Regions from separate parts of the Pantoea trifolii genome, predicted to be linked through region 2. Evidence: predicted binding sites of a transcription regulator. Region 2 holds the regulator's gene; the other holds the start of a gene.
What was found. The regulator PurR, encoded in region 2, represses purine synthesis genes. The targets are predictions, from matches to a motif close to CANGCAAACGTTTGCNTG.
Positions count from the first base shown of each region.

Region 1: guaD (guanine deaminase) is a predicted target of PurR. The motif match lies at 7,226-7,243, and genes of this name have one in related genera.

Region 1 is NZ_JANIET010000001.1:2,078,360-2,094,389, reverse strand. Features, by position in the region: gene osmV (osmoprotectant ABC transporter ATP-binding protein OsmV) at 1-810, opposite strand, end outside; gene osmW (osmoprotectant ABC transporter permease OsmW) at 810-1,457, opposite strand; gene NQH49_RS09730 (glycine betaine ABC transporter substrate-binding protein) at 1,467-2,393, opposite strand; gene NQH49_RS09725 (ABC transporter permease) at 2,410-3,126, opposite strand; gene NQH49_RS09720 (MDR family MFS transporter) at 3,514-4,974, shown strand; gene NQH49_RS09715 (DUF1161 domain-containing protein) at 5,006-5,302, opposite strand; gene NQH49_RS09710 (DUF1283 family protein) at 5,355-5,690, opposite strand; gene NQH49_RS09705 (YnfA family protein) at 5,824-6,150, shown strand; gene ydfG (bifunctional NADP-dependent 3-hydroxy acid dehydrogenase/3-hydroxypropionate dehydrogenase YdfG) at 6,287-7,033, opposite strand; gene guaD (guanine deaminase) at 7,418-8,746, shown strand; gene xdhA (xanthine dehydrogenase small subunit) at 8,743-10,185, shown strand; gene xdhB (xanthine dehydrogenase molybdopterin binding subunit) at 10,175-12,541, shown strand; gene xdhC (xanthine dehydrogenase accessory protein XdhC) at 12,528-13,310, shown strand; gene dcp (peptidyl-dipeptidase Dcp) at 13,383-15,431, shown strand; gene hpxO (FAD-dependent urate hydroxylase HpxO) at 15,456-16,030, opposite strand, start outside.
Region 2 is NZ_JANIET010000001.1:1,861,020-1,877,049, forward strand. Features, by position in the region: gene cfa (cyclopropane fatty acyl phospholipid synthase) at 1-770, opposite strand, end outside; gene punC (purine nucleoside transporter PunC) at 1,082-2,284, opposite strand; gene punR (DNA-binding transcriptional activator PunR) at 2,395-3,306, shown strand; gene purR (HTH-type transcriptional repressor PurR) at 3,303-4,328, opposite strand; gene cydH (cytochrome bd-I oxidase subunit CydH) at 4,603-4,692, shown strand; gene NQH49_RS08690 (C40 family peptidase) at 4,749-5,540, opposite strand; gene NQH49_RS08695 (Grx4 family monothiol glutaredoxin) at 5,905-6,240, shown strand; gene rnt (ribonuclease T) at 6,276-6,944, opposite strand; gene gloA (lactoylglutathione lyase) at 7,052-7,459, opposite strand; gene nemA (alkene reductase) at 7,561-8,658, opposite strand; gene NQH49_RS08715 (TetR/AcrR family transcriptional regulator) at 8,711-9,307, opposite strand; gene eptA (phosphoethanolamine transferase EptA) at 9,347-10,984, opposite strand; gene NQH49_RS08725 (DUF1289 domain-containing protein) at 11,213-11,452, shown strand; gene NQH49_RS08730 (aldo/keto reductase) at 11,524-12,420, shown strand; gene sodC (superoxide dismutase [Cu-Zn] SodC) at 12,501-13,019, shown strand; gene NQH49_RS08740 (hypothetical protein) at 13,150-13,617, shown strand; gene NQH49_RS08745 (FUSC family protein) at 13,618-15,618, opposite strand; gene NQH49_RS08750 (efflux RND transporter periplasmic adaptor subunit) at 15,626-16,030, opposite strand, start outside.

The sequences.
Region 1 (16,030 bases), 220 kb from region 2:
TGTGCGCTGCACGGTGATGGTGGGCTGCTGATCGGTGACATCGCCAGCCTGCACCAGCAACAAACGTTTCAGCGTACGGTCCTGACCGACAAAGGAGCCCACAAAGTCGTTCGCCGGTTTGGCTAACAGCTCATCCGGGCTGGCGCACTGCACAATTTTGCCCTGACCAAACACGGCAATGCGGTCGCCGAGCTTCAGCGCTTCATCAATATCATGGCTAACCAGCATCACGGTCTTCTTCAACTGACGCTGCATTTCCAGGAACTCGTTCTGAATCACTTCACGGTTGATCGGATCGACCGCGCCGAAAGGTTCATCCATCAGCAAAACCGGTGGATCAGCGGCCAGTGCGCGAATCACGCCGATACGCTGCTGCTGACCACCGGACATTTCACGCGGATAGCGATGCAGGAACTTGGTCGGATCGAGCGCCACCATGCTCATCAATTCCGTGGCGCGTTCGCGGCAGCGCTTCTTATCCCAGCCCAGCATGCGCGGCACCACGGTAATGTTCTCCTCGATGGTCATGTTCGGGAACAGACCAATCTGCTGGATCACGTAACCAATATTGCGGCGCAGGGTAACGGTATCTTGTCCGCTGGTGTCTTCACCATTGATCAAAATCCTGCCGCTTGAAGAAGGAATCAGGCGGTTAATCATCTTCAGCGTAGTGGTTTTGCCACAACCCGATGGGCCGAGCAGCACACACATTTCCCCGGCAGGCACTTCCAGGCTGACGTTATCCACGGCATTGAGAGACGTGCCGTTCTTTTGCGTAAAGGTTTTCGTCAGGTTTTCCAGTTTTATCATTATCGAATCCCCTTAGGAGTCAGCGCCGACTGCAAACGGTGCAGCAGCCAATCAAGCACAATCGCGAGCAAACAAATCATCAAGGCACCGGCAATCAGCATGCGCACATCGCTGCCGCTGATACCGTCGAGCAGTTGCAGGCCCAAACCGCCTGCACCAATCACGGCGGCAATCGCCATTACGCCAACGTTCATCACCACCGCCGTACGAATACCGCCAAAAATCACCGGCAGCGCCATCGGAATTTCCACCCAGCGCAGACGCTGCCAGAAAGTCATGCCAATCCCACGACCAGCTTCGCGCAGTCCGGGAGACAGATTTTCCAGCGCGGTGTGGGTGTTACGCACAATCGGCAGCAGCGAGTAGAGAAACACCGCAGTAATCGCGGGCAGGGCGCCAATGCCCTGACCGATCATAGAAAACAATGGAATCATCAAACCAAACAACGCAATGGTAGGAATGGTTAACACAATGGTGGCGATGCCGAGCACCGGCGTGGCCAGCCACTTAAAGCGCACAATCAAAATGCCCAGCGGCACGCCAACGATAATGGCGAAACCTACCGCTACCAGCACCAGCCAGGTATGTTGCCAGGTGAGCGACATCAAGGTGTGCCAGTTATTCATGATGTAATGCAAGGTATCCACAGCGCCTCCTTACAGCATGTTCTTAGATTGAAGGAAATCACGCGCCACCTGTTGCGGCGACTGATGATCAATATCGACTCGCTTGTTCATCTCGGTGATCGCTTCGTCGTTAATCAATGCGGAAAGCTGATTAAGCGCCTTATCCAGACCTGGATGACTCTCCAGCACATCCTGACGCACTACCGGCGTGACGTTGTAACTCGGGAAGAAGTGCTTATCATCTTCTAACACTTTGAGTTCAAAACCTTTCACGCGGCCATCGGTTGTATAGATCAAACCCGCGTCAACAAAACCATCGCGAATCGCGTTGTAGACTAAGCCGGGATCCATCTGGCGAATCTGCGGACGATCGAGCGGCATGTTGTAGGCTTTCTGCAGCGGCTTCAGGCCATCGGAACGGCCCGAGAACTCCAGGTCCAAACCGAGTTTCCAGTTATGATCCGGATCGTTCTTGCGTACCTCTTCCAGCTTCGCCACCAGTTGCGACATGGTGTTAATGCCTTCTTTGTCCGCGCGATCGCGTTGCATAGCAAACGCATAGGTATTGTTCATCGGTGCAGGATTGAGCCAGACCAGCCCCAACTTCGCATCCAGCTGTTTTACCGTTTTATAAGCGTCTTCCGTCGACATCGGCTTATTGATGTGGTTAAAGATGATCAGCGAAGTACCGGTGTATTCCCACGTCATATCAATCTGTTTGTTGATCATCGCGTTACGACCAATGGTGGTGGCGATATTGGTCTTGGGGATCACCTGAAAACCTTTCTTCTGCAACCAGATCACCGTCATCGCGGAGAGGATGTGCTGCTCGGTAAAACTCTTGGTTGCCATGGTGATGGGTGTTGCAGCAGCGGCGCTTTGGCTGATTGCCAGCGTCGCGGTGAGTGCCAGCGCAGTACGTTTTACCCAGCGCGCCAGCTTGTTGGCAGTGGCCATCACAAAACTCCTTGTGTTAAGCCGCAGAGTGCGGGCTGAGATAACGTCCCAATGCTGCAAGCAGCATGTCGAGCAACAGCGCAACCAGCGCGGTGGCCACAGCGCCGAGGATCAGCGTAGGGAAGTCGTTGAGGTAGATACCAGGGAAGATCAGCTCGCCAAAGCTGCTGGCGCCGATCAGAAACGCCAATGGCGCGGTACCGACGTTAATCGCCGTGGCGATACGCACGCCTGTCAGAATCACCGGCAGCGCATTGGGAATTTCCACCTGACGCAAACGCTGAAACTTAGTCATACCTATACCGTTGGCGGCTTCGATTAGCGACGGCGGTACCGCGCTTAAACCGGCAAAAGTATTACGCACAATCGGCAGCAGCGAGGCGAGGAACAGGGCAATCAACGCGGGACGATCGCCGATACCGACAATCACCATCGCCAGCGCCAATACCGCCAGTGGTGGCAGCGTGTTACCCACGTTGAAGATTTGCATCACGTACTCTGCCCAGCGACGGGCAAACGGACGACTCAGCAAGATCCCGCTGGGGATGCCCACCAGCAGCGCAAAGAACATTGACCAAAACACCAAAAACAGATGCTGCTGCCCGAGATAGATCAAATCTTCCCGACGGTCGCGCAGCGTGTTCAGCCCCAGCCCCCAAACCAGCAGGGCAATCACCGCAACAATCGCGAGCAGAGCCAGCCCAGCGCGGCGGGCGAGCGATGCATTTTGCATAGCCAGTGTCTCCCTGATTCAAAAAAATCGTTCGATGTGGTGATGTCATTCCCAGGATGGCGGCGCAGTGTCAAAAACGCACACATACGAAAATCCTTCACCCCGTTAAATTGCAGTTAAAATGACTATTAGCAGATGCTTTTTCAGTGAATAACTGGAAAGCACCGCTTAGACCTATAGCAATGCTTGTCGATAAGTGCCAGTTTCTGCGGCAAAATCAGTCAGATAGAAATAATCAAAAACCGCAGCTAACCCGCATGGAATAAGGCATCATACGACAATAAAAAATTTTCATCGAAATAAGTGACCTCGTCACAGATGGGGCGCACGCAGAGGAAACTGGTCTGGTGAATTTTCAGCTAGCCTTGTTAGAAATTAGGGAGACGTATGACTGAAACTGCAGAATTGAACACGGAACATCGCCACTGGATTCTTATCGGCTGCATGCTCGCTATGTTTATGGCGGCGATTGAAGTCACCATCGTGGCCACCGCGATGCCGACCATCATTGCCGATCTTGGCGGCTTTTCGCAGTTTGGCTGGGTATTTTCCATCTATTTACTGACACAAGCCGTCAGCGTGCCGCTCTATGGCCGATTAGCAGACATGTGGGGCCGCAAACGGCTGCTGTTTATAGGCGTATCGCTGTTCCTGCTGGGATCGATTCTGTGTGGATTCGCCCACAGCATGACGTGGCTGATTTTGTTTCGCGCTTTTCAGGGTTTAGGTGCCGGCGCGATTATGCCGCTGACCTCCACCATTGTGGCTGACGTCTATTCGCCGCGTGAACGCGCCAACGTACAAGGCTGGCTCTCCAGCGTCTGGGGCGTGGCGGCAATTATTGGCCCGCTGAGCGGCGCGTGGCTGGTACAGCACTTTAGCTGGTCGGTGATTTTCTGGGTTAACGTACCGATTGGCGCGATCGCCATGTTGCTGCTGGCGCGCTTCCTTCCATCGCGTGAGCAAAATCAGGCCACCACGCTCAATCTTACCGGCAGCTGTTGGCTGATGATCTGCGTGACGGCATTATTAGTCGCGCTGTTACAGGCCGAAGTGCTCGGCTTCTGGCTGCTGCCATTCCTGCTGCTAGCAGTCATCGCCGCCTGGCGTTTAAAACATCATGAACAGCGTGCTGATGCACCGCTGTTTCCGCTGGAAATCTGGCGCAGTCGGCTCATCGTTGCTGGCAACATCGGCAACCTGATTATCGGTGCCAGCATGATGGGCATCAGCGCGTTTTTGCCGACATGGATTCAGGGCATCACCGGCGGCACGCCGCTGCAGGCCGGCAGCGCGCTGGCGATGATGTCGATTGGCTGGCCGCTGGCCAGTACATTGAGCGGTAGGTTGATGCTTATCACCTCCTATCGCTTCACCGCGCAGTTGGGCGCGCTGCTGCTGATTGCTGGCAGCGCGTTGCTGCTGCTACTGCGCAGCGACAGCTCAATCGTGCAGGCCGGATTCACCGCCTTTGTGATTGGTACCGGCATGGGCATGACCAGCACCACGTTTCTGGTATCGGTACAGAACCATGCGCATTACGACATTCGCGGCATTTGCACCGCCTCAATCATGTTCAGCCGCATGATCGGTTCGGCGATTGGTACCGCGTTATTGGGCGCGGTGCTGAACCTCAACTTGTCGCTGCGTCTGCCGCAGGCCGACGATCCGATGCAGAAAATCATGGCGCCTGAAAGCCGTCAGACGCTGTCGGAGGCGACATTGCATGACTGGACCGGACAAATCGCCAGTTCTTTACATTGGGTGTTTGTAGTGTCGTTGCTGATTGCGCTGCTAACGTTGTGGGTGGCGTGGATAATGCCGCGGCAAAGGCCGGAAGTGGAGTAAAAGCAGGGCGGCCAGAGAGCCGCCCGAAAGTTTACTGCGCTGGCGTATCCTGAGAGCTGCCCGCGCTGTCTGGCACGGTGCTGTCACCATCACGGCCATTTTTCTTGTAGACGATTTTCTGTGTGTCGTTCTCACAATGACCCACAACCTGGCCGCCGACCTGATCGGCTTGATCATTGGCCACGATATCCAGCGTGAAGTCCGATTCGGCGACGCCGTTGTTAATGATTTTTTTGCTGATGTCCGCTTTGACGCTTTCACAAGACGCCTGCGCCAATACCGGCAGCGACAACATCGCCATCAGCAGTACTGCATTACGTTTTTTCATCATTCACTCCTTTGGTCAGAAATCCTGTCAAAACTATAGCAGTGATAAACGATTAAGGTGCAATTGGACGTCCGGTGCGGCGGTCAAGGCAACGCAGCGTATTCGGTTCCCAATAGGCGTTAACGTTGTAGCTCTTTTCGCAGGAGTCGCGGGTATCAAAGGCTTTATCCGCTTTATCGAACTCTTTCTCGACGCGGGTATTGACCTTGTTACGCAGATTTTTAGTATCGTTCCACTGCTCTTTGCTCTGGCGCGCGGCTTCATTGCTGGAGGCGCTGCTGCCATCTTCAATGATCAGGCGATCGGTTTTGGCACACGCAATTGGCGCAGCCATTAACAGGCTCGACGTCACCACGGTCGCCAACAGGGCGGATAACAGTTTTTTCATCGTCATTTCCTTCAGTTAACACCAGCACAGCCGGGATCGCGGCTGTAACAACCATGGGCGCTAGTATATCATCGCTGCTTCTTTGCTCACCAGCGGTGAGCGCTTTGTTTAGCTTAGTGAGATATTTTCTATGCTGGTAAAAACCGCCTTGCTGTTTTTTATCACTGCGATAGCGGAAATTGTTGGCTGTTTCCTGCCGTGGCTATGGTTGAAGAAGGGCATGACGGCCTGGCTGCTGGTGCCCGCCGCAGCAAGTCTGGCGCTGTTTGTTTGGTTGTTGACGCTGCATCCCGCCGCGAGCGGGCGCGTCTATGCAGCCTATGGCGGCGTATACGTGTTAACCGCGCTGATCTGGCTGCGCGTGGTGGATGGCGTAAAACTCAGTACATGGGATTGGGTCGGTGCGCTGGTCGCCTTTAGCGGCATGTTGATTATCGTGACAGGTTGGGGCCGGGTGTAATAACCGGCAACACAGGCATTGGATATTAGGGGAAACATCCCGATGAGGTCGTAGCGGCGAAAGCCGCCGGAGCGCCTCACGGGATGGTCGCCCCGGGTATCCCCGGGTATCTCGATCAAACAGCGTATAACCGCGATTAACCTTTATGCACTTTCAATCCTGCAGTGGTTTGCGTCACCGGCATAATCTCCAGCGTATTGATGTTGACGTGCTTAGGCAGCGTCGTTACCCAATAGACCGCTTCGGTCACATCTTCCGCCGTTAACGCGGTGGTGCCTTCGTAAACCTGGCCCGCTTTATCATCATCGCCCTTGAAGCGCACGTTGGAGAACTCGGTGCCGCCCACCAAACCTGGCTCGATATCGGTCACGCGCAGCGCGGTGCCGTGCAGGTCGGTACGCAGATTCAGGCTGAACTGGCGCACGAACGCTTTGGTCGCGCCATACACGTTGCCACCCAAATAGGGCCAGCTGCCCGCAATCGAACCGATATTCACGATATGACCGACGTTGCGCTCCACCATCGCAGGCAGCACCGCACGCGTCATGTACACCAACCCTTTGTTGTTGGTGTCGATCATATTTTCCCAGTCTTCGATATTGGCTTTGTGCGCCGGTTCCACACCCAGCGCCAGGCCAGCATTGTTCACCAGCACATCAATATTGCGCCATTCAGCGGGCAGGGAGGCAATCACTTCATCGATGGCGGCGCGATTACGCACGTCCAGCTGAACGGTATACAGATTATCGCCCAGCTCATCTTTCAACTCTTTTAAGCGCTCAGCGCGACGTCCGCTGGCGATCACTTTATGACCTGTAGCAATGAAGCGGCGGGTGATACTTTGACCAAAACCAGCGGTTGCGCCAGTAACAAAAATAATCATCTCACTGTTCCTTAAACGATTTCAGGTTATCAGCCACACCTTAGCATTAACCTCGAACCCATGCTCATGAAAACCAAAGGCAGCGTGTTGCAGGATCTTTCCTGCACATCGCGAGTGCATCAGCGCACCACAAAGGCGCACGTTTGCGGGCGATCAACTCGCCATGTCAGGTAAAACTTAGCGCAATGTTAAATCGCAACCGTTTGCGAACCCAGGCAACCGGTTGCGCATACGTTTGCTAGCCAGGCTTGACACGAAAACCCGCCAAATCAATCTATTATATTGAAAGTAAACAGTATTTTTTGTTCTTTGCATTGGCATGCGCTTTGCAAACTATCTTTAAGGCAATCACCTGCACTAATAAAAAAGCACCAAGGAACCATTATGCCTTACGCACCCGAAACGCTGCTGCGCGCCAGCTTCTTTGATTTCACCGCTCTGGCCGCGCAGCCAGACGACATCGCTGCCAACGCGCGCTATCTCGAAGATGGCTTATTAACGCTGCGTGACGGCAAAGTGGTCAGCCTTGAGAGCTGGCAAATCGCGGAAGGGCGCGTCGATCACACGCGCGTCACCGATCTGCGCGGCAAACTGATCGTGCCCGGTTTTATCGATACCCATATCCATTACCCGCAAACCGAAATGATCGGTGCCTTTGGCGAACAGCTGCTGGAGTGGCTCAACCAATACACTTTCCCGGTGGAGAGCCAATATCACTGTCCCGACCACGCGGCAAAAATGTCGGCGTTTTTCCTGCATCAGCTGTTGTCGAACGGTACCACCACCGCGCTGGTGTTCGGCACCGTGCATAAGCAGTCGGTGGATTCCCTGTTCAGCGCGGCACAGCAGCTTAATATGCGGCTCATCGCTGGCAAAGTGATGATGGATCGCAACGCACCGGAATACCTGACCGAAACGCCGGAAGAGAGCTATCAGCACACGCGTGAACTGATTGAGCGCTGGCATCAACGCGGTCGTCTGAGCTACGCACTCACGCCACGTTTCGCGCCGACCTCGTCGCCCGAACTGCTGGACAAAGTGCGCCAACTGCGTGAGGAGTTCCCTGATGTCTGGATGCACACGCACTTAAGTGAAAACCAGCAGGAGATCGCCTGGGTGAAAGCGTTATTCCCGGAGCGGGCGGGCTATCTCGATGTCTATCATCACCACCAACTCACCGGCAAACGCAGCGTGTTTGCGCACTGTTTGCATCTGGAAGATCAAGAGTGGCAATGCCTGCATGACACCGATTCATCGATCGCCTTTTGTCCAACGTCAAACCTGTTCCTCGGCAGCGGCTTATTCAACATCAAACGCTGCTGGCAGCAGGGCGTGCGCATGGGCATTGGCACCGACGTGGGGGCTGGCACCACCTTTAATCTGCTGCAAACGCTGGGCGAAGCCTACAAAGTCGGCCAGCTACAGCAGTACAAACTCAGCGCCTGCGAAGCGTTCTATCACGCCACTTTGGGCGGTGCACACGCGCTCGACCTCGATGACGTCATCGGCAACTTTAATCCCGGTAAAGAGGCTGATTTTGTGGTGCTCGATCCGGCGATGTCGCCGCTGCAAAAGCTGCGAAACGCCAACAGCAAAGATATCTGGGAGCGGCTATTTGTGATGATGACACTTGGCGACGACCGCAACATTGCGCAAACCTGGGTGAGCGGCAAGCCGGTTTGGCAGCGCGAAAGTGAGGAGCAAATCGCATGATCCAGTTCTTACTCAACGATCGTTTAATTACCGAACGCGAGCTCGATCCCAATCTCACTGTGCTTAACTACCTGCGCGGCCAGCAGCAGCGTCGCGGCACCAAAGAGGGTTGTGCCTCGGGCGACTGCGGTGCCTGCACCGTCACGCTCGGTAAAGTGGTGGATGGCGAGATGCAGTATCAGGCGGTCAACAGCTGTTTGACGCTGGTAAGCAGCCTGCAAGGCAAGCAGCTGATTACGGTGGAAGATCTCAAGCAGGGCCGCGAACTGCACAGCGTGCAGCAAGCGATGGTGGATTGCCACGGGTCGCAATGCGGTTACTGCACGCCGGGTTTCGTGATGTCGCTGTTTACCCTGCAGAAAAACAGCGCTGGCTGGAATCGTCATCAGGCGGAACAGGCGCTGGCAGGTAATTTGTGTCGCTGTACCGGTTATCGTCCGATCATGGATGCGGCGCAGCAGGCATGCGAACAACCTGTTGCGGATGCCTTCAGTGCCAATGCACCCGCGTTAGTGCAGCGTTTACAGGCGCTCAGCAACACCGAAGTCCAGATTATTGAAGCCGCAGGCAGCCGCTGCTATCTGCCAAAAACGCTCGCGCAGCTCGCCGATCTTTATCAGCAATATCCCGATGCCCGTTTGGTGGCCGGTGGCACCGATCTGACGCTGCAAATCACCCAGCAATATAAGCGTCTGCCGCTGCTGATTGCGCTGGAGCAGGTTGATGAGTTGAAGGTCTGCCACGAAGATGAAACACATCTTTATCTTGGCGCTGCCGCCTCATTGCATCATTGCTATCAGTTTTTAGCGCAGTACATTCCGGCGTTTAGCAGCATGCTAGAGCGTTTTGCCTCGTTGCAAATCCGTAATCAGGGCACGCTCGGCGGCAACATTGGTAACGCATCGCCGATTGGTGATTGCGCGCCGATGCTGTTGGCACTGAATGCGCGTCTGGTTTTGCAGCAGGGCGATAAGCAGCGAGAAGTCCGGCTTGATCAATTCTTTACTGCCTATCGCCAAACGGTCTTGCTGCCGGGGGAATTCATTCGCAGCATCTCCATCCCTAAAGTGACGGTGTCACCCAACTTTACAGCGTGGAAGGTGGCGAAACGGCTGGATGATGATATTTCCGCCGTGTTCGCCGCCATCAATCTGCAAGTCGAGGAAGGTGTGATTGTGGAAGCGCGACTGGCTTTTGGTGGCATGGCCGCCACGCCGAAGCGTGCGCTGGCGGCTGAAGCCCAACTGCTGGGTCAGCAGCTGAATCTTAGCGCCATTGAAAAAGCCTGCGCTGCATTGAGCGAGGATTTTCAGCCGCTGAGCGACTTTCGCGCCAGTGCCAACTATCGCCTGCAGGTGGCGCGCAATCTGTTGCGCCGCTATTACGCACAAGCGTCTGGCGAGCTGACCCTTACTGAGGTATCGCGCTATGTCTCATAACCGTCCGGAACTGAACGAAACGCTGCTGAAAACCCAGTTCGCCACCGGCATGCAAACGGGCGTGGGGCGCAGTAACAAACACGAAAGTGCCGACAAGCATGTCTCCGGTGAAGCGCTGTATATCGACGACAAGCCCGATCTGCCGGGATTGCTGCATCTCTGTCCACGACTGAGCGAGCACGCGCATGCGCGCATCAAAAAACTGGATGTGCAGCCGTGTTACGCGGTGCCTGGCGTGGTCAGCGTACTGACGTGGCGCGATGTGCCGGGCCTCAATGATGTGGGTCCGCTGGAACCCGGTGATCCGCTGCTGGCGCAGGACAAAATCGAATATTTCGGTCAGATCGTGATAGCCGTGGCGGCTGAATCTCCGGAAGCGGCGCGTGCCGGTGCCGCAGCGGCAATTGTTGAGTATGAAGCGCTGCCCGCGGTGCTCGACGTGCGTGAAGCGCTGGAACAGCGCTTCTTTGTGCAGCAGCCGCACATTCACCAACGCGGTGATGCCGAAGCCGCGCTGGCGCGTGCATCACGTCGTATTCAGGGCGAATTTCACATCGGCGGTCAGGAACATTTCTATCTGGAAACCCAGATGGCGCTGGTGATCCCCGGCGAAGATGACAGCTTGCAGGTGTTCTCCTCGACGCAAAACCCCACCGAAGTGCAGAAGCTGGTCGCGGAAGTGATGAGCATCACTATGAACAAAGTCACCATTGATATGCGGCGCATGGGCGGCGGCTTTGGCGGTAAAGAGACGCAGGCGGCGGGCGTGGCGTGTTTGTGTGCCATTGCCGCGCGTCAGCTGCGTAAACCGGTAAAAATGCGCCTGGCGCGCCGCGACGACATGCAGATCACCGGCAAACGCCATCCGTTTTTTGTCCGCTACGATGTTGGCGTCGATGACGATAGTCGTTTCTGTGGCGTGAAGATCGATCTGGCCGGCAACTGCGGTTATTCGCTCGATCTCAGCGGATCGATAGTCGATCGCGCGATGTTCCACGCCGATAACGCCTATTACCTCGGCGATGCGCTGATTACCGGCTATCGTTGCCGCACGCATACCGCTTCGAACACCGCCTATCGTGGCTTCGGCGGGCCGCAAGGCATGGTGGCGATTGAGCAGATCATGGATCACGTCGCACGCGAGCTCGGATTAGATCCGCTCGAACTGCGCAAACGCAATTATTACGGCAAAACCGATCGCAACATCACCCATTACCATCAGCAGGTGGAAGACAATCTGCTGGATGAGATGACCGCGCAGCTAGAAACCAGCAGCGATTACGCCGCGCGGCGTCGTGAAATCAGCGCGTTTAACGCCAGCAACCGTTTTATGAAACGCGGACTGGCGCTGACGCCGGTAAAATTCGGCATCTCATTTACCTCCAGCTTCCTCAATCAGGCCGGTGCGCTGATTTTGATTTACACCGATGGTACGGTGCAGCTCAACCACGGCGGCACCGAAATGGGTCAGGGCTTAAACACCAAGGTGGCGCAGATTGTGGCGGAAGTGCTGCAGATTGATATCAGCCAGATTCAGGTGACTGCCACCGATACCGGCAAAGTGCCCAACACCTCGCCAACTGCGGCGTCCAGCGGGGCCGATCTTAACGGCAAAGCGGCGCAGAATGCGGCGCAAATCCTGCGCGATCGCTTAACCGAGATGCTGTGTCAGCAACATCAATGCGCGGCAGAAGCGGTGCATTTCAGCAACGGCATTGTGCGCGTCGGCGAGAAACACTTCACCTTCGCTCAGGTTGCGCAGCAAGCCTGGCTTAATCAGGTGCCGCTTTCTGCCACCGGTTTCTACAAAGTGCCAGGCATTCATTACGATCGCGCTGCCGGACGCGGCAAACCGTTCTATTACTTCTCCTACGGCGCGGCCTGCTGTGAAGTGCTGGTGGATACGCTGACCGGCGAATACCGTTTGCTGCGCGCCGACATTTTGCATGACGTGGGCGCGTCGCTGAATCCGGCCATTGATATCGGCCAGGTTGAGGGCGGTTTTGTGCAGGGCATGGGCTGGCTCACCTGCGAAGAACTGGTGTGGAACGACAAGGGCAAATTGCTCACCGATGGCCCGGCCAGCTACAAAATCCCGGCGATCAGCGATGTACCGAGTGATTTGCGCGTCACGCTGGTTGAGAACCGCAAAAACCCGCAGGACACGGTGTTCCACTCCAAAGCCGTCGGCGAACCGCCGTTCATGTTGGGCATCGCCGTGTGGTGCGCGCTACAGGATGCGGTTGCCAGCGTTGATAACTATCGTCGCCATCCGCAGCTGGACGCACCCGCCACGCCGGAGCGGGTATTCTGGGGGATTCAGCGCTTATCGGGAGCGGAACATGATTTATCATGACTGGATCGGCGTATTGCACAGCCTGCGGGAAAAACGCGAAAGCTGTGTACTGATTACCGTGCTCAGCGAGCGGGGCTCCGTGCCGCGCGATCGCGGTAGCAAAATGGTGGTCAGCGCCACTGACACTTTTCTCACCATTGGCGGCGGCCATCTCGAATATCAATGCATTGCGCAGGCGCGCGAGATGCTGCAGCAGCGCTGCACCCAGCCGCGCAGTGAAGAGTTTGCGCTGGCTGCGCGTCTCGGCCAATGCTGCGGTGGTCACGCCACTTTGCTGTTTGAACCGCTGATGCAGCAGCAGCCGGAAATCCAGGTGTACGGTGCAGGTCACGTTGGCCAGGCGCTGGTAAATCTGCTTGCCACTTTGCCGTGCCGCATCACGTGGATTGACAGCCGCGCCGCGCAGTTTCGCGCCGTGCCGCCCGGCGTGACGGTGCGTCAGGTTGAGGATCCGATTGACTGCGTGCAGGAAGCCGCGCCCGACAGCTATTTTGTGGTGATGACGCACGATCATCCTCTCGATCTGGCGCTCAGCGAAGCGATCTTGCGCCGGGGCGATTTTCGCTATGCCGGTGTAATTGGTTCTGCCACTAAAGCCCAGCGCTTTCGCTATCGCTTAGAGGGCAAAGGCATTGCGGCAGATTCCCTCGCACGTTTGCGCTGCCCGATTGGTTTGGCGGATGTGAAGGGCAAGTTACCGGCGGAAATTGCCGTGGCGGTGGCGGGAGAAATCATCAGCGTTTATCAGCAGCAGGCGATAAGTTGTTGAGTGACGAGGAAACTGCCAGGATAGAACCATCCCGCCGCCACCGTGCGGCGTTGCTGATTATCAGGAGCGATAATGAATTCACGAGCCAATCCGTTTTTCACCGCCAGCACCTTGCCGTATCAAACCCCGCCATTTGACCAGATTCAGGAAGAGGATTTTCTGCCGGCGCTGGAAGCGGGGATTGAAGAGAAACGGCGCGAAGTGGCGGCGATCGCCAGCAATCCTGACGCGCCAACCTTTGCCAACACCTTTGAGGCGCTGGAACGCAGCGGCCAGTTGCTGAAGCGCGTGAATCTGGTGTTTGGTGCCATGACTTCCGCCAACACTAGCGATCGCCTGCAGGAAATCGATGAACTGATTACCCCGCAACTCACCGCGCTCAATGATGAAATCTACCTGAACAGCCAGCTATTTGCTCGCCTCGATACCGTTTACCAGCATCGCGGCTCGCAGTGTCCGGATGCTGAAGCGATGCGTCTGGCGGAAGTCACCTGGCAGCATTTCCAATTGGCAGGCGCCAGCCTGAACGACGCGGATAAAACCCAGCTGCGTGCCTGCCATCAGGAATTAGCAAGCCTCAGCACCCGTTTCGGCAACAAGTTGCTGGCAGCCACCAAAGCCGGTGCTTATGTGGTGAGCAATGTGGCGGCCTTGGCGGGATTAAGCGAGGAAGAGCTGGCGCACGCCAAAGCGGCGGCCGAAGCGCGTGGTTTGCACGGCGAGTGGCTGATTGCGCTGCAAAACACCACGCAGCAACCGGCGCTGCAAGCCCTTGAAGTGCGCGCCACGCGTGAAGCGCTGTTCCAGCAGGCGCTAACGCGCAGCGAGCAGGGCGATGATAACGACACGCGCGACATCGTGTTACGTATGGCGCAACTGCGCGCCCAGCAGGCGAGTCTGCTCGGCTTCAAAACCTATGCCGAGTGGAGCATGCAGGATCAGATGGCGAAAACGCCGGAGGCGGCTTTTGCCTTTATGCGCAATATCGTACCCGCCGCGCGGGCCCGCGCCGAACGCGAAGCTGCCGATATTCAGCAGGCGATTGAAGCCTCACATCACAGTTTCCCGCTGCGCGTCTGGGACTGGAATTTCTACGCTGAGCAGGTGCGTAAAGCGCAATACGCGCTGGATGAGAGCCAAATCCGCCCGTACTTTGAGTTGAATAATGTGCTGGAGAAGGGCGTGTTCTGGTCGGCCAGCCAATTGTTTGGCATCCGCTTTAGCCAACGCCACGATCTGCCGGTTTATCATCCCGACGTCAACGTTTACGAGATTTTCGATGCCGACGACACGCCGCTGGCGCTGTTCTACACCGACTTCTTCAAACGTGATAACAAAAGCGGCGGCGCGTGGATGAGTAATTTCGTCGACCAAACCACGCTGCTCGGCACCAAACCGGTGATCTACAACGTGTGCAACTACACCAAGCCGCAGGCAGGTCAGCCGGCGCTGCTGAGCTGGGATGAGGTGATCACGCTGTTCCATGAGTTTGGTCATGCGCTGCACGGCTTGTTCGCGTCGCAACGCTATCCGAGCTTATCGGGCACCGCCACGCCGCGCGACTTTGTCGAGTTTCCGTCGCAGATTAATGAGCATTGGGCCAGCAACGAAGCGGTGTTTGCCAACTATGCGCGCCACTACAAAACCGGTGAGGCGATGCCGGCTGAGCTGCGCGACAAGATGGTGCGTGCCGCGAAGTTCAACAAAGGCTACGACATGACCGAGCTGCTCGCCGCCGCGCTGCTGGATTTGCAGTGGCATTCACTGACCACGCACGACAATCCGCAGGACGTCAGCCACTTTGAATTACAGGCATTGGCGGCCGAAAACATTGCGCTGGCGGCGGTTCCACCACGCTATCGCTCCAGCTATTTCCGTCATATCTGGGGCGGCGGTTATGCAGCTGGCTATTACGCCTATATCTGGACGCAGATGCTGGCCGATGACGGCTATCAAGCCTTTGTCGAACGCGGGGGATTAACGCGAGAAAACGGTCAGCAGTTCCGCGAGCATATTCTGTCTCGCGGAAACAGCACCGATTTGCAGCATCTGTGGCTGGCGTGGCGCGGCAAAGAGCCGGAAATCGGCCCAATGCTGAAAAACCGTGGATTAGAGTCGTAGGGTCGCCATTGATGGCGACCTGGTTCAACCGAACGGACCGCCTTCAATCGTATCGCACATACCGGCAAGCACTCGCTCGCCGGTTTCATTTTTCAAATCCGCATACCATGCCGCCGTCACTTCCGCATCTTTCGCATGGGTAACATCACAGCGCTTACGGGCTTTCAACACCAAATCTTTGGTGCGCTCCACGCGACGGCTTTCATAGCGCAACAGCGCATCCTCAATCCCCAAAGAGTGTGACGCCAGCGTCTGCGCCAGCACCACTGCATCTTCCATCGCCGCACAACCGCCTTGCCCGATATCCGGCGTAGTGCTGTGCGCGGCATCGCCCAGCAACGCCACGCGACCTTTAACAAAACGGCTAAAGGGTTCGATATCGTGGATTTCCACGCGATTGGTGGTTTCCGGGTTAAGACGTTCTATCAGGCGCTGCACCGGTTCGGCCCAGCCGCTGAAGTAGCCTTTAAGGTCACTTTTCAGCGTGGCGCGATCCTCCGACAAGCCTTTTGGCAATGGGACATCAAAGAAGAAGTAGAAGCGGTTATCGCTGACCGGCATCAGCGACACGCGTTTGCCTTCGCCAACAAAAGTGGTCC
Region 2 (16,030 bases):
AGGTTACGGTCAGCAACATCAAAATAAGTGGCATAGTTTTTCGGCCCGACATGTTCAAACATACCCACAGAAACGATGCGATCATATTGATTATTCAGGTCGCGATAGTCCTGCAGTAATATAGTGACATCCAGTCCTTCACAGCGTTGTTGCGCGAGTTTTTGTTGCTCAGCCGAAATAGTCACGCCATGCACCGTGACGCCATAATGGCGTGCGGCATATTCTGCTAATCCGCCCCAGCCACAACCTATATCCAGCAGCGTCATGCCCGGTTCAAGTTGCAACTTGCGGCAAATCATATCCAGTTTGGCTTGCTGCGCGTTTTCCAGGGTATCAGCATCTTTCCAGTAGCCGCAGGAATATTGCATGTAAGGATCAAGCATCAGTGAGAAGAGATCATTACCAAGGTCGTAATGCTCTTTACCCACAATCCAGGCGCGTTTTTTTGATTGCAAATTAGTGAGACGCGCGGCGGCGATGCGCAACGTATCTTTAAAATGCCGAGGTAATTGTTTATCCAGATGGTGTTTTAAAACGCGATGGAAGAACATATCGAGCTGTTCGCACTCCCACCAACCATCCATGTAACTTTCACCTAATCCGAGCGATCCTTCCTCGAGAACGCGTTTAAAAAAATCTGGATGCTTTACCTGAATATCCCAGGGACGAGTGCCATTAACTGCAATATCAGCCCGCTCTAGCAGTTCATTGACGATCCGATACCAATGGTTTTCTTCAAGGCTCACTTCTTCTATAACAGATGAACTCATAGCTTCTCCATCACCTTCCGATCTGAACCTGAGAAAAAGAATAGCCAATTTCCCAAGACCTGTGAGAGAACTCACGGAAAATCCGTGCGCCAGAAATCCGACGTTGTACGACGTAGTACAGAGGTATGAATTTGAGCAGAAAAGTGGGTCGCCGCACCGGATAATGTGCAGACGCCATCCCGCGACAGGGTCGCTAAAGGTATTACATTTATATTATTGATTTAATACAGAATTACTGACCCACAGAGTATATGCTCACGTGGGTCAATATTCAACGGGTTATCGTTAGTTTGCTAACGAAAAGCGCTGGCTTAGAGATTATCTTCGCAGGGACGGGAAGTGTGGGCAATATCACTTTGTGCGTTTACCGTTCGCTGGCAGACAAAGCCCACCCACGCCAGTACCACAGTAGCGACCATCACTAACGTGGTGTTGAACAGCGCCTGTTCAAGGCCGGCGGAGACCAGCAGGCTGGCTACAAAGCACAATCCTAACTGGAATAAGTTCTGTAATCCTGCGGCTTTACCGGTGGCGTGCGGGAAGTGCGCTAATGCTCTGGCAACCACAATTGGATAGATCGCGCCATTGGCCAGCGCCATGCCGCAGAAAGGCATCAACAGCACAAACAGCGGCGCTGATGGCATCAGGGCGATGACAAACAAACTCAGGATGCTCAGGCTATACAGCACCAGCAACCACGGCAGCAGTTGCGCGCCCTGATAGCGATTTAACAGCGTGCGGCAGCCAAAGCCACCAATCAGAAACGCAATGGTCTGCGGAATATAGCTCAGGCCAATATCACCCGGCGTCAGGCCAGCAGCGGCGAGAATGAAAGGTGAGCCTGTCAGCCAGGCGAAAAAGCTCGCCGAACAGGCCGAGTAGATCAAGACGTTACCGCTGTAAACGCGAGTACCCAGCAAGGTCAACCAGCCGGGTTGTTTACCTGACGCCACTTTCTCGCGCTTAGGCGAGGTTAACTGCAGCGTACCCATCAGTAGCACCACGGCAACCAGCGTTAGTGTGATAAAGATGCTGCGCCAGTGGAAGTGGCCGATAAGCCAGGCGCCGAGCAGCGGTGCCAGCGCCGGAGACAGCGCAACCAGCGGCATAATCGTGGCAAACACTTTATTGGCTTTGGCTTTTGGATAGTGATCCACCACCAGCGCCTGCCAGCTTACGGCAGCCGCACAGACACCAATTGCCTGCACAAAACGCAGTGCCAGCATCAGGCGCACATCGGTCACCCAAAGCATCCCCAGACAACCAAGGGCGAAGATGGCTAACCCCGCTAGCAAAATCGGTTTACGCCCGTAACGATCCGACAGCGGCCCCCAAAAAACCTGGGCACAGGCGAAACCGCCGAGAAACAGACTCAGGCTGGCGCTGATGGTGCCAGGTGCGCTAGCGAAATCACGCTGCATATCGCCAAAGGCGGGTAAATACATATCCGTGGCAAGAAAGCCGAGCATGCTGAGCACGGCGAGATAAGGCATAAATGCTTTAGACGACAACATGTTGATTCTCTTTTGGGCAGGTTGAACGCCGGGGAGTGTAAAAGGATGCAACGCGCTTTGTGAAACGCTAATATTTGCATAGTGCTGTTAAATTTTTTGAAGGCAAAATTATGTGGTCAGAATATGCGCTTGAAGTGGTAGATGCGGTGGCGCGCACCGGCAGTTTTAGTGCGGCCGCGCAGGAGCTGCATCGCGTGCCTTCTGCCGTCAGCTATACCGTGCGACAGCTGGAAAGCTGGCTGGCGGTGCCGCTGTTTGAGCGCCAGCACCGCGAAGTGGTGATGACACCGGCGGGCGAGCATTTTGTACGCGAAGGGCGATCTGTTATCAAAAAAATGCTGGCAACCCGTCGACAGTGTCAGCAACTGGCGAATGGCTGGCGTGGGGAGCTAAGTATCGCGGTTGACTGCATTGTTAAACCGCAGCGCACGCGGCAGTTAGTGAAGGATTTCTATCGCCATTTTCCCGATATGGAGCTGATTATCAGCTACGAAGTGTTCAACGGCGTATGGGATGCGTTGGCTGATGGCCGGGTTGATGTGGCGATTGGCGCGACCCAGGCGATCCCGGTGGGTGGACGTTTTGCCTTTCAGGATATGGGCGCGCTGAACTGGCGCTGTGTGGTGAGTCCCGACCATCCGCTGGTCAACAGCACGGAACTGGATGATGAAACCTTGCGGGCGTGGCCATCGCTGGTGCTGGAAGATACCTCGCGTGCGTTGCCGCGCCGTATGACGTGGACGCTGGATAATCAGCGGCGGTTGGTAGTGCCAGAGTGGGAAACCGGGATGGATTGTTTGCTGGCAGGATTGTGCGTCGGAATGGTGCCGGGCCATTTGGCGCGTCCACTGCTGGACAGCCATAAACTGGTTGAACTGGCGCTGCCGCAGGCTTTTCCGGACAGCCCGTGCTGCGTTAGCTGGTCAGAACAGCGCGCGTCACCGGCGCTGGCGTGGTTACTGGCTTATCTCGGGGATGCCGAAACGCTGAACCACGAATGGCTCAGCGAAGTGTCGGCTTAGCGGCGATAGTCGCGGAACGGACCGTACGCCACCGAACGGCGTTCAATTAGCGTTGGCTGGACTTCGATTGTTTGCGGATCTTCGCGCTTGCTGGTGATGCGATCCAGCAGCATTTCCAGCGCTTTTTCACCCAGTTCGGCTTTCGGCTGGTGCACGGTGGTCAGCGCTGGGGTGAAATAGCGCGCGTTGCGCACGTTATCGTAGCCAATGACTGAGATATCCTGCGGTACGCGCAAGCCCATCTCATCAGCGGCGCAAATCGCGCCCATCGCCATGATATCGCCACCGCAGAACACCGCGGTTGGACGCTGTTTCTGATTTAAAATCTGCTGCATCGCCTGATAGCCCGATTCAGGTTCAAAGTCGCCCTGAACCACCCATTCCGGACGCACCGTAATGCCCGCTTCGCTCATCGCCTGCAGGAAGCCAGCGTGACGTCCGCCGCCGGTGTTGCGCTCCATCTGGCCTGGAATGGCACCGATATCGCGATGGCCGCGTTCGATCAGATAACGCCCGGCGAGATAACCGCCCTGAAACGCATTGTCCTGCACGGTATCGGTGAAATCACCGCGTGACGCGCCCCAATCCATCACCACCATGGGGATATTGCGGTTCTCTTCCAGCATCTGCAGCAAATCGTCTGGATATTCCGAACACATCACCAGCAATCCATCGACGCGCTTTTGCGCCATCATCGACAGGTAAGCGCGCTGCTTTTGCAGATCGTTGTGCGCATTGCCGAGAATCAGCGTATAGCCGCGTTCGAAACACCGGTTCTCCACCGCTTCGATAATTTCAGCGAAGTAGGGCGCTTCGCTGGAGGTCGCCAGCAGACCCAAGGTTTTGGTGTGATTAACTTTGAGACTACGCGCCACGGCACTGGGCGAGTAGTGTAATTCTTTGATCGCTTCCCATACGGCGTTACGCGTCTCTTCCGCAACGAAACGCGTTTTGTTGATGACATGCGAAACCGTGGTGGTTGAGACACCCGCGCGTTTTGCGACATCTTTAATTGTTGCCATGAAAATGGTACTCCTGGGCTTATCGCAACTTACTGATAAGTATATTGTTAAACGTTTGCGTCTGCTAATGCTTTTACAGCCCAAAAAAGCGGGCAAAACGGTGTGTTTTAGCAGGCGAAATCACTTCATCACGCTGTTGATACAGGATGCGCAAAATCTGTTGCGCAACGAAAGGCGGCGATTCTAGCAAGCTGATGCGTATAAAACGAGATTTTTGCCCATTGCTGTGCGAAAATCGCTTTAACCCTAATAATTGTGTGACTAAGGAGTTGTGATGAATACCGACCTGAAACTGGCGCTAATGACCACTGTTGGCGCACTGTTGATGATTATCGCCTTCAGCTTTACCGCGATCATGCATTAACAAAAAAGCCGGAGCTGAGAACAGCATCCGGCTTTTTTATGATTGTTGCGCAACAACTAGCGAATAGTTTTTGGCGTCATCATGCGACGCGCGCCCACATAGTGTTTCTGCCAGTAATCCTCACCCAATGCGCTGATCTGAATATCTTTGCCGGTACGCGGCGACTGAATGAATTTCCCGTTGCCGAGATACACGCCCACATGATCGGCAGTGCCGCGATTATTGATGCGGAAGAACACCAAATCGCCTTTCTCGAGCATTTCACGTTTAATCGGTGCCGCATCGCGCAGGTGATACATCTCATTAGCGGTGCGTGGCAGTTTGAATTTCACCAGATCTTTATAGGCGTACCACACTAAGCCGCTGCAGTCGAAACCGGTATGTGGCGAAGCACCGCCCCATTGATAGGGTTTGCCGAGTTGGCCCATCAATTTGGTCATCGCCGTTTCACGCGCCTTTTGATAACGCTGGCGGTGCGCCTTACTCATTTTGATGCCGGTCAGCGCTAACGCTTCATCATCGACGGCGATCTCAGGTGTTTTCTTCGCTAAACGTTGATGACCGTATTTCTTAGCAGAAAGTTTCAGCGGGGATTTTTTGCTGGTGGTCTTGTGCAGCGCGGTTTCTGTTTTGGTCTGTTTTTTGAGTTTGAATTTTTGAACAGCAGTCAGGCGCGATTTTTTGGTGGTGGTTTTCACCGGGCGTCGTTTGCGGCGCTCGTCTTCACGTGCGCTCTTTTTCTCTGCTTTAAGCGAACTGGCATTAACGGGCGCATGCGGAGATGCAGCAGCCACATTAAAAAACAGTTGGGCGAAAGCCAGTATGAAAAGCGTAATTAGTAGACGCATAATCCGGTTACAGGTTAAGCAGGCTGAATGAAAGCAGACTGCGGCAAAGTGAGAGAAATCTGATCAAGTGACCAGCGCCGAGGCAATTCTAATCCACTTTTTTTCCAAAAGGTAAGGCCTTTTTCCATTAATATGTTACCAGATTGATTCTGTAGCAAAAATGAGCGATTTCAGCTGGTTAACGCAGCGAAACTATTGCTAATTATTAATTTATTAATGCCAATTAATGATATGAAAATGTTATTTGTCATGCGTTAACTTAACAAACATGGCGATTCGCCAGTGCAAACGCAAAATCCCGTTTTCAGTCCGGGAGCGAAATCGCTACAATAAACAAACACGAAGTAGAAGATTAAGGAAGGCAATAATGAGTACTGTTGAAAAAATTCAGCGTCAGATCGCAGAAAACCCGATTCTGCTGTACATGAAAGGTTCTCCGAAGCTGCCAAGCTGCGGTTTCTCGGCGCAAGCCGTGCAGGCGCTTTCTGCCTGTGGCGAGCGTTTCGCATACGTGGACATTCTGCAGAACCCGGATATTCGCGCTGAAATGCCAAAATACGCTAACTGGCCAACTTTCCCGCAGCTGTGGGTCGATGGCGAACTGGTCGGCGGCTGCGACATCATCGTTGAGATGTTCCAGCGCGGCGAACTTCAGCCACTGCTGAAAGAGACCGCTGAGAAGTATAAAGAAGCGGAATAATGCAGAAGGCCGACAAATGTCGGCCTTTTCTTTGCTTACTCGGCAGACGCCTCGTCTGCAGATTCTTCACTGAAAGCCAGCGGCCAGCCGCCCAGGCGTTTCCAGCGGTTCACCAACTCACAAAATAGCGTCGCGGTTTGCTCGGTGTCATACAGCGCCGAATGCGCTTGTGTGCTATCAAACTCCATTCCCGCCGCTTTGCAGGCTTTCGCCAACACGGTTTGCCCCAGCACTAAACCACTTAACGCTGCGGTATCAAAGGTGGCAAAAGGGTGGAACGGATTGCGCTTCAGGCTGGCGCGCTCTGCGGCCGCCATCACGAAGTTGAGATCGAAAGTGGCATTGTGCGCCACGATAATCGCGCGATTGCAGCCGCTATCTTTGGTGCCTTTGCGCACCATTTTAAAAATCGCATGCAGAGCTTCGTATTCACTAACCGCACCGCGCAGCGGATTGGTGGGATCGATGCCGGTAAACGCCAGCGCAGCAGGATTCAGAATGGCGCCTTCAAACGGTTCCACATGGAAGTGCAGCGTTTCATCGCGGTGCAACCAGCCGTCTTCATCCATTTTCAGCGTTGTGGCTGCAATTTCCAGCAGTGCATCGGTTTGTGCATTGAAACCTGCGGTTTCAACGTCGATCACAACAGGATAAAAACCGCGGAAGCGTTGGTGGAGAGCGTTTAAAGCGTTCGATTCAGACATCAGGATCTCATGGCAATAAATAGGGCAGCGCGCATTATGGCAAAAATCGCAGGAGGGTGCAGCAGGAGAGGGAAATCAGCCTGCAATTAGCAGGCTGACCAGCAACCTTAGTTGCCTAAGCCGTGACCGGCATGTTTATTTTCAATCAGTTCGATCTTGTAGCCGTCTGGATCTTCAACAAAGGCAATAATGGTAGAACCGCCTTTTACCGGGCCCGCTTCACGCGTTACGTTGCCGCCCGCGCTGCGAATGCGTTCGCAGGTGTCAGCCACGTTGTCCACGCCCAGCGCGATATGGCCGTAAGCGTTGCCGAGATCGTATTTATCCACGCCCCAGTTGTAAGTCAGCTCAATCACCGCGCCTTCGCTCTCTTCGGTGTAGCCAACGAATGCCAGCGTGTATTTGTACTCGGTGTTTTCGCTCTGACGCAGCACGCGCATGCCGAGCACGCGGGTGTAGAAATCGATAGAACGTTGCAAATCGCCAACGCGTAACATGGTGTGAAGTAAACGCATAACATCCTCTTTTTTAAAACGTCATCAGTGAATGACAAGACAACTAAGTATACACACTGATGAAACAACGCTGCCGCCTATCCGAGGCGGCAGCCATTTTCTTACAGGGTGGGATAATCGGTGTAACCTTCCGCGCCGCCGCCGTAGAAGCTTTCAGGGCGCTGCGGATTGAGTGGCGCATCTTGCTGCAAACGAGCAACCAGATCCGGGTTAGCGATAAAGTCGCGGCCAAACGCCACTGCGTCAATCAGGCCGCGCGCAATCAGATCATCCGCTTTCTCAACGGTGTAGGCACCGGCACCAATAATCACGCCTGGGAACAGCGCACGCACTTTCTCACGGAATGCATCGCTGTATGGCTGTCCGCCCGCCCAGTCTGGCTCAGAAAGGTGCAGATAGGCGATGCCGCGCTTGCCCAACTCGGCGATGTACCACAACGCTGCTTTCTCTTCTTCCGGGCCATTTTCCAGATTCTGGAAGGCACCGATTGGCGAAACGCGGATACCGATACGATCGGCAGACCAGTTAGCAATCGCCGCATCCACCACTTCCAGCGCGAAACGGCCACGTCTCTCAATCGAACCGCCGTACTCATCGCTACGCTGGTTTGAGCCGGGTGCGAGGAACTGATGCATCAGATAACCGTGTGCTGAGTGCAACTCCAGCAGGTCGAAGTCGGCTTCGCGCGCATTGGCAGCGGCCTGACCAAAATCTTTGACGATTTGCTGAATTTCAGCCACTGACAGCTCGCGCGGTGCTGAAGTGTCTTCACGATAGACCGAACCATCCGCAGCGCGCAGAGAAGTGCGCGTACCCGCCGCCAGCGCGGTCGGTGCGACCGGTGCTTTGCCTTCTGGCTGCACGCTGTTATGAGAGATGCGGCCGGTGTGCCACAGCTGCACGGCGCTGTGACCGTTAGCGGCATGAATGCCTTCGTTAATCATTTTCCACGCGGCAATTTGCTGCTGTGTGTGCAGGCCCGGCGCACCGGCATAGCCTTTCGCCTGGAAAGAGATCTGGGTGGCTTCGGTGATGATTAAACCGGCACTGGCGCGCTGCTGATAATATTCAGCCATCAGCGGCGTCGGGATATCGCCCGGCTCAATGCTGCGCAGACGCGTCAACGGGGCCATGAAAATGCGGTTCGGTACGGTAATCGCGCCCACTTTGAGTGGGGAGAATAGCTGCTTACTCGCCATATTGATTGCTCCAGGAAGACCGGTCGTCTAGTAACGACGATTTCTAAAAAAATCAGTGGCTTATCAGCCACTGTTCGATGGTGTCGAGCGCCAGACTAATCGGACCCGGCACTCGGGAAATCTTGCTCTGCAAACTGGCTCCGAGCCACAACAAGTAGCAGCGCTGCGCCAGCTGCTGCGGCGTTTGACTAAATGGCAGCGGCTGCTCAGCGGCGACCTCAGTCAAACAGCGCGTGTAGGCAGCGATGATGGCATTGGCACCCTGTTGCAGGGCATCGCGCATGGGTTCGGAGAGATCGCACACTTCGGCTGACAATTTCACGCCAAGGCAGCCAACAATATGACCTTGCTCGATAAACAGCCTTTCGCCGTAGCGGAAATGCGCTAACAGGCGTTCGCGCGGCGGTAAACCGGGCAGATTCAGCTGCTGATCAATCTGTTGCTGGAAGTGGGCAAAGTAGCGCTCAATCAGCGCCACGCCAAAGGCCTCTTTCGAACCGAAATAGTGGTAGAACGAGCCTTTAGTGACTTCCGCCAGCGCCAGCATCTCGATCAAACCCATGCCGGTAAAGCCGCGCTGTAAACAAACCTGCTCGCCAATAGCAAGCAGGTGTTCACGGGTATCGTTGCGTTGCAGAGTCTTGTTCATGGGGCTCAGGTTATTAGACCAGTCAGTCTAGCGCAACCCTCAGGCGGCGGTTTGGCACGATCTGTTCATATCCAATTGCGATTGATACTGCTGCGTCTGGATGTTGAACATGCCTAAAAGCGTATGGAAAAGATTATCTTGCGACACCTTTGCGTCGGCGGCTTGCTGGCGCAAACAGGCCTCATTGATGTGATTCGCCGCCGCGTATCCCGGTGACATCCACATCAGCAGAGGAATGTGAGTTTGCTGTGAGGGCGCAAACATATAAGGCGCACCGTGCAGATACATCCCGCGCTCGCCAAGCGATTCGCCGTGATCGGAGAGATAAACCAGCGCCACATTGAAGCGATCGCTCAGGCCTTTGAGCTTATCGATGGTGCGGCTCAGCATGGCGTCGGTATACAGCAGCGAGTTGTCGTAGGTATTCACCAATGCCTGATGATCGCAATCCTGAATCTGTTTGCTGTCGCAGGTGGGCGTAAAACGGCGGAACTCAGCCGGATAACGCTGATAATAGGCTGGACCGTGGCTGCCCATTTGATGCAGCACAATAATGCCGTCGTTATGCAGGCTATCAACATAGTTATCAAGACGATGCAGCAACACATCATCCTGGCAAAACCCGTCGTGACAATATTGCGGCAGGTTCCACTGCGTCATGTCGGTGTGCGGCACGCGATCACAGGCACCTTTGCAGCCACCATCGTTTTCGCGCCACAGCACGCTCACGCCGGCATGCGCCAGGATATCGAGCACGCCTTCCTGATGATGCGCCAGATTCGCGTCGTAATGCACGCGCGGCATATTGGAGAACATGCAGGGCACCGAAATGGCGGTTTCTGTGCCACAGGAACTGGCGTTGGGATAGTAAATCACCTGCTGTTTTTTCAGTTGCGGATTTGTGTCACGCGCGTAACCACCCAGCGAAAAATTCTCGGCGCGCGCCGTTTCACCCACCACTAACACCACCAGCGTTTTCTTGGTTGCTGCGGAGATTAATGGGCCTTTGTGGGCATCCTCGCCAATTTTTACCAGTTCCTGACTACCTTGCAGATAGCGTTGATCGACATAGTGGCCAGTACCGCTAACCACGTTGGCCGGAGTAATCATCTTGATCAGATTTTTATTGTTGCGAATCAGCGAGGCGTAATCTTTGTAAAACAGCGCCGCCATCAGCAAGATGAGTAATATTGCGCCCAGTGCGCCCGTCAGGCGTTGCAGCAGATTCCACCACCAGCGCGCGCCGCTATTGATGCGCACGCCGCAAATCAGCACCACCGGTACCATTCCCATCAACAGCATCCAGAGTAGATAGCGACTGCTGATCAGCGCGCCGGCTTCCTGCGGATCGGATTCAAAAACGTTTTGAATCATATTGGTGTCGATCACCGTGCCAAAACTGTGCATGAAGTAATTGGCGGCGGCGCTGACTAATACCAGCGCAATCAGCAACGGCTTGCGCAGATAAGGCCAGGCAGCTAGCGAGAAGAGAAAATAGAAAGCCGAGGCGAGCACCAGCGGAATACTGGCGGCGAACAGATAATCGTGGAAGTGATCGTAAGGGATCATTTCCCAGGCGCGCAGCAAGAACAGGGCATTCATGAATAATGCGAAAAACAGGGCGGCAATAAGGTTAAATCCGTTGGTGCCGCACTGAAAGGTGATCGGGAATCTCATGAAAACTCAACGGTAAGAGGTAATGTGACAATCGTATGAAGACAAGATGAGGAAAACCTTAACGAAGATTAAACGTAAGCAATCCAAATCCTTTAAATGCTGGCTTTTTGGTAAACAGGCGTAACGAAATGCCGCGATGGCTTGATTATGCGCAATGCCCGTATACTCTTTGCTCAATGTCATTAAGCTGTTATCAATGTGATTTGAGATGTTAATTGCGGAGTGCATGTGGTCGAGCAACTAGAGTTCTTCCCCGTTCCCAGCCCGTGTCGCGGCATTTGCCAGAGCGACGCGCGTGGCTATTGTCGTGGCTGTTTACGCAGCCGGGAAGAGCGCTTTAACTGGATGAAATTCAGCGATGCGCAAAAGCGCGATGTGCTGCGCTTGTGCCGGCAACGCTTTTTGCGCCTGCAGCGCCAGCAAAAAGTCGATGAAGATCATGATCCACAACAACCGGAACTGTTTTAAGAAAACGACGATCTGCCTTTTCGTTATACTCCCGTTTTCGTTATCTGGAATCGTGTTTAGGGAGTTTAACCATGTTACAACCGCAGGCTATTGCACCGCAGGGACCGTCCTTTTCACCGCTGATTGCCGGTTACTGGCGTTTAATGGAGTGGGGCATGACGCCGCAGCAAGTGGTGCAGTTTATTGAGCACCATTTAGCGCTGGGCATTACCACTGTCGATCACGCCGACATCTACGGCGATTACCAATGTGAAGCCGCCTTTGGTGCAGCACTGCGCCTGGCGCCAGGTTTGCGTGAGAAGCTGCAAATCGTCACTAAATGCGGCATTGCGACGCGCGCTAAACCTGAACACCGTATTGGTCACTACATCACTGAAGCCAGCCACATTCTGCACAGCGCCGAGAATTCGCTGCGCCATTTCAATACCGATTACCTCGATTTGCTGCTGATTCATCGTCCGGATCCGTTGATGGACGCGGATGAAATTGCCGAAGCCTTTACGGCGTTGCATCAGAGCGGCAAAGTGCGCCATTTTGGCGTCTCCAACTTCACCGCGTCTCAGTTCACGCTGCTGCAATCGCGTTTGCCATTCAGTCTGGTCACTAATCAACTGGAAATCTCCCCGCTGGAGCAAACGTCGCTGCTGGATGGCTCGCTTGATCAGTGCCAGCAAAACCGCATCCGCCCAATGGCCTGGTCCTGCCTCGGCGGCGGTCGCGTGTTTAACGATCCGCACTATCAGCCGTTGCGCGATGAGCTGGAGCAGGTGAAGCAGGAGATTGGTGCCAGCAATATTGAGCAAGTGGTGTATGCATGGGTGATGAAGCTGCCAAGCCGTCCGCTGCCAATTATTGGATCAGGCAAAATTGAACGGGTGAAAGAAGCGGTTGGCGCATGCCAGTTAACCCTCGATCGCCAGCAATGGTTTCGCATCCGCAAAGCCGCCATCGGTTACGATGTGCCCTAAAGCGTAAAGCTGCGTCAAATTACGGCAGCCTGGATGAAAGCAGTCCAGGCTTACAGAGAATCTAACCGTAAGGAGACGTTATGAAGAAAATCCTCATTGTTATGCTGGCTCTGGCCTGCGCCGCAGGCGCGCAGGCGGCGTCAGAAGAAGTCACGCTGCATGAAACCACCGCGCAAGGCATCGGGGCGGCAATTGGCAAAGTCACTATCAGCGAAACGCCGTACGGTGTGCAATTTACGCCAGCGTTAAGCGGCCTTAAACCGGGCATTCATGGTTTCCACGTGCATGCTAAAGGCAGCTGTGAACCGGGCGAATCGGACGGTAAAACGGTGGCGGCCGGTGCGGCGGGCGGACATCTCGATCCGCAAAAAACCGGCAAGCATCTTGGTCCGTACGCCGATGGTCACCTTGGCGACTTACCCGCGCTGTTTGTAACCGAAGATGGCAAGGCGAATTATCCGGTGGTTGCGCCACGCATCAAATCCCTGAGTGAAATCAAAGGTAAAGCCTTGATGGTGCATGTGGGCGGCGATAATCATGCCGACCATCCGCAACCGCTCGGCGGCGGGGGGGCGCGTTTTGCCTGCGGCGTAATTTAAACTCCTGGGCGGCAGCTGCTTGTCGCCCTGATTTCCTTCCTTTGAAAAAAATTGACCCATTTTCTGGCTACTCTCAGCGGTTTTTCCGTCCTATGATATTGATTCAGGTATAAAACCTTCAGGGGTGGGAATGAAAGCGCGTGGGATGATGTTGTTATGTTTATTGCTGGTGGGATGCGATCAACCCAACGATACACAATTAAGGTTGGATGCGAGTCGGCAGCTTCAGTGGACAATTGATACCAATCCTCTACGTGCAGATTGTGAAAATATCGCCCGTGGTCGTGAATGGTTAACGCAACGCACTCTTAAGCAGCTGGAAACCAGGGGATGCCAAAATGTGCTTCGCAGTGCAAGTGAAACAAATTTCATCACTACTGCGATCTATCGTCATTCCATGACGATCGTTTGCGGGAGCATTCGCGGTAAAAGTTTTACAGGTACCGAATTAAATCGCCGCTTTGTTTACTCTTCAGAAGAGAAGGCGCTGGTGATTGAACCGATGTCCGATCAAGACAAAACCCGCTTCGAAGGACAGAAATCGCTGCAGCAGTTGCAGGATGATTTTAATCGCCAGACCACGCAATATTGTCAGTAATCAATCTGGCACCGCCTGCGCCAACTGGGCGAGTGAGCAGCGCAGGCGCCACAAAATACCCGCCAGCGTATTGGCTTCGCTCTCCGCTTGCTGCTGCAGCTGGTTAATCATAGTTTCCAGCTCATCGAGCGTGGCCTGCAACGCGGTGTGATGCACGCCGCGCAGGCTCATAATCCGTTGTAGATCCTGCAGGCTGCTGTCGCGCATTTGCCCTAGCGTAGCCGACGTTGGCTGCCATTCGCGCAGCTGCCAGACAATGTGGGAACAGTTGAGTAGCACCACGCCCCAGCGCAGCAGCCACACGCGCGCCTGCTCGTCACGACTGTTACTGAGCTGACTAATATGATGATAAATCTGCGATTCAAAGTGGCTTTCGCTCAGGCGCGGATGACGGCGTAGCTGATCAAGAAACGCATGGCGCAGGGCGCGAATATGCCGACGACTGCGGCGCGCATCGGAACTGGGACGCAGCACCTGAAACGCCAGCCACGCCAGCAGTACGCCGCACACCTTGGCGATATTGTCATTGAGGAAGCTTTGATAATCCCAGTCCGGCGGATTGGTGACGGCGATAAAGGATCCCATAAATACAATGAATTGCCCCCACATTCCCGCGCGTTTCTTCTGCTGCAGTTTGAACAACTGCAAGGTGAGTAACAGCGGGAAAAGCACCAGCAAAAACTGCCACAGCGCACTGATTTGCACCATCAAGCCAAACTGCAGCACAAAACTAAACAGCGACAGCCACAGCAAGGTTTTGAGTAACAGCGAGACGCTGCCGCTGGGCGAAGGCGCGGAAGAGTACAACACGCACGCGATGGCGGTGAGCGTCAGGGCGGCGGCACCGGAATCCCATTGCGTGGTGATCCAAAAGGCGCAGCCCAGCATGATGACGCTAAAAGTACGCAGTGCGCTCCAGCCGGCTTCTGCACTGTCGCTTTCGCGCGCCAGCGATGGCGCATACGGCGGTTGAAAACGGGTATCGGCATCGGCGCGTTCAATCAGGCGAATCCAGCGATTGACGTTGAGATAGACCCAGCAAAAATAGCGCAGTCGCTGGACAAAGGCGCGTTGCCGGTAATCACCGGTTGCTGATGGCGTGATGCCGCGCAAAATCAGCGCCAGACGGTATTTGTCGCAGTGCGGCTGCGCCAATTCGTGCAGCAGTTTTGCCATGGCATCGTAAAGTTCAGGCGGCGCATCGGGCCAGTTCAGCAACATGCGGCGCAGACTGGAGAGCACGCTGGTCAGACGCAGCTGCTGGTGCAGCACATAGTTCAGCACGTTGTTCTGGCGGCGGAAGCGATAGTGGCTCCAAAACGCCTGAATGCGCAGCAGGTTCATGGTGAGAATCTGGCTAATGACATTTTCATGGGCGGTGCGCACGTTATCGGTGCTGCCTTGCTGCAGTAATAACACCGCATGATCCAGCAAACGCGCGTGCATCTGACGCAGTGAACTCATCAGCGCGTTGCCATCCGAGGTGCTGGGCAGAATCATCATCATCAATCCGGCGCAAAGAATGCCGGAGATCACTTCGCACACGCGCGCCTGGGCGATATCCCACAGCTGAGTGACATCGGTGATGTTGACGCTGCTAAAGGCAATGATGGCGGCGGTATATCCCGCCAGCGAAAACGCGTAGGCCACATTGTTTTGGTAGTGATTGGCGATCCAGGTGCAGAACGCCAGCCAACCGGCCATGAAAAAGGCAAACAGCCAGGGCTCGTTTAGCGTGTGTCCGGCAATCAGCAGCGCGGCGCTGGCACCGAGCAAACTGCCAACGATGCGGCCCAGACTTTTACTGATGGCACCGCCGACGGTGGGAAAACTCACCACCGCCGCCGATGTCATGGCCCAGTAGGGTTCGTCGAGTTGCAGCGCATAGGCGATGGTCAAGGCGAGACACATCGCAATGCCATTACGCAGCGCGTAGCGCCACTCGGCCCAGCTTGCTTTTATCCACGGCAGATTTTGCCAGGCCAGCCACTGAAAATTCATCACAGCCTCAGTGCGCGATCGAGATGGTGCAGGTGGTGCCCGCCACTAGCGGCACGCCTTCCGGCAACGTATCCAAGCGAATGCGCACAGGCACGCGCTGCGCCAGACGCACCCAAGGCACGTTAGGCTTGATATCCGGCACCAAACCGCCATCGCTGGCGACGCTTTGATCGTAAATGGCGCGTCCGATACTCTCCACTTTGCCCTGCAAACGCGCGCCGTTGCTGTACAACACAATCTGCGCCGCAGCGCCGGGTTGAATATGGCGCAGCTTGGTCTCTTCGAAATAGCCCATCACGTAATAAGAGTGGCTGTCGACCAGCGCAAACAGCGGCGTACCAGCGCTGGCATAGTTGCCGGTGCGCAGTGTTAGGTTGCTGATCCAGCCATCGGTGGGCGCGGTAATGGTAGT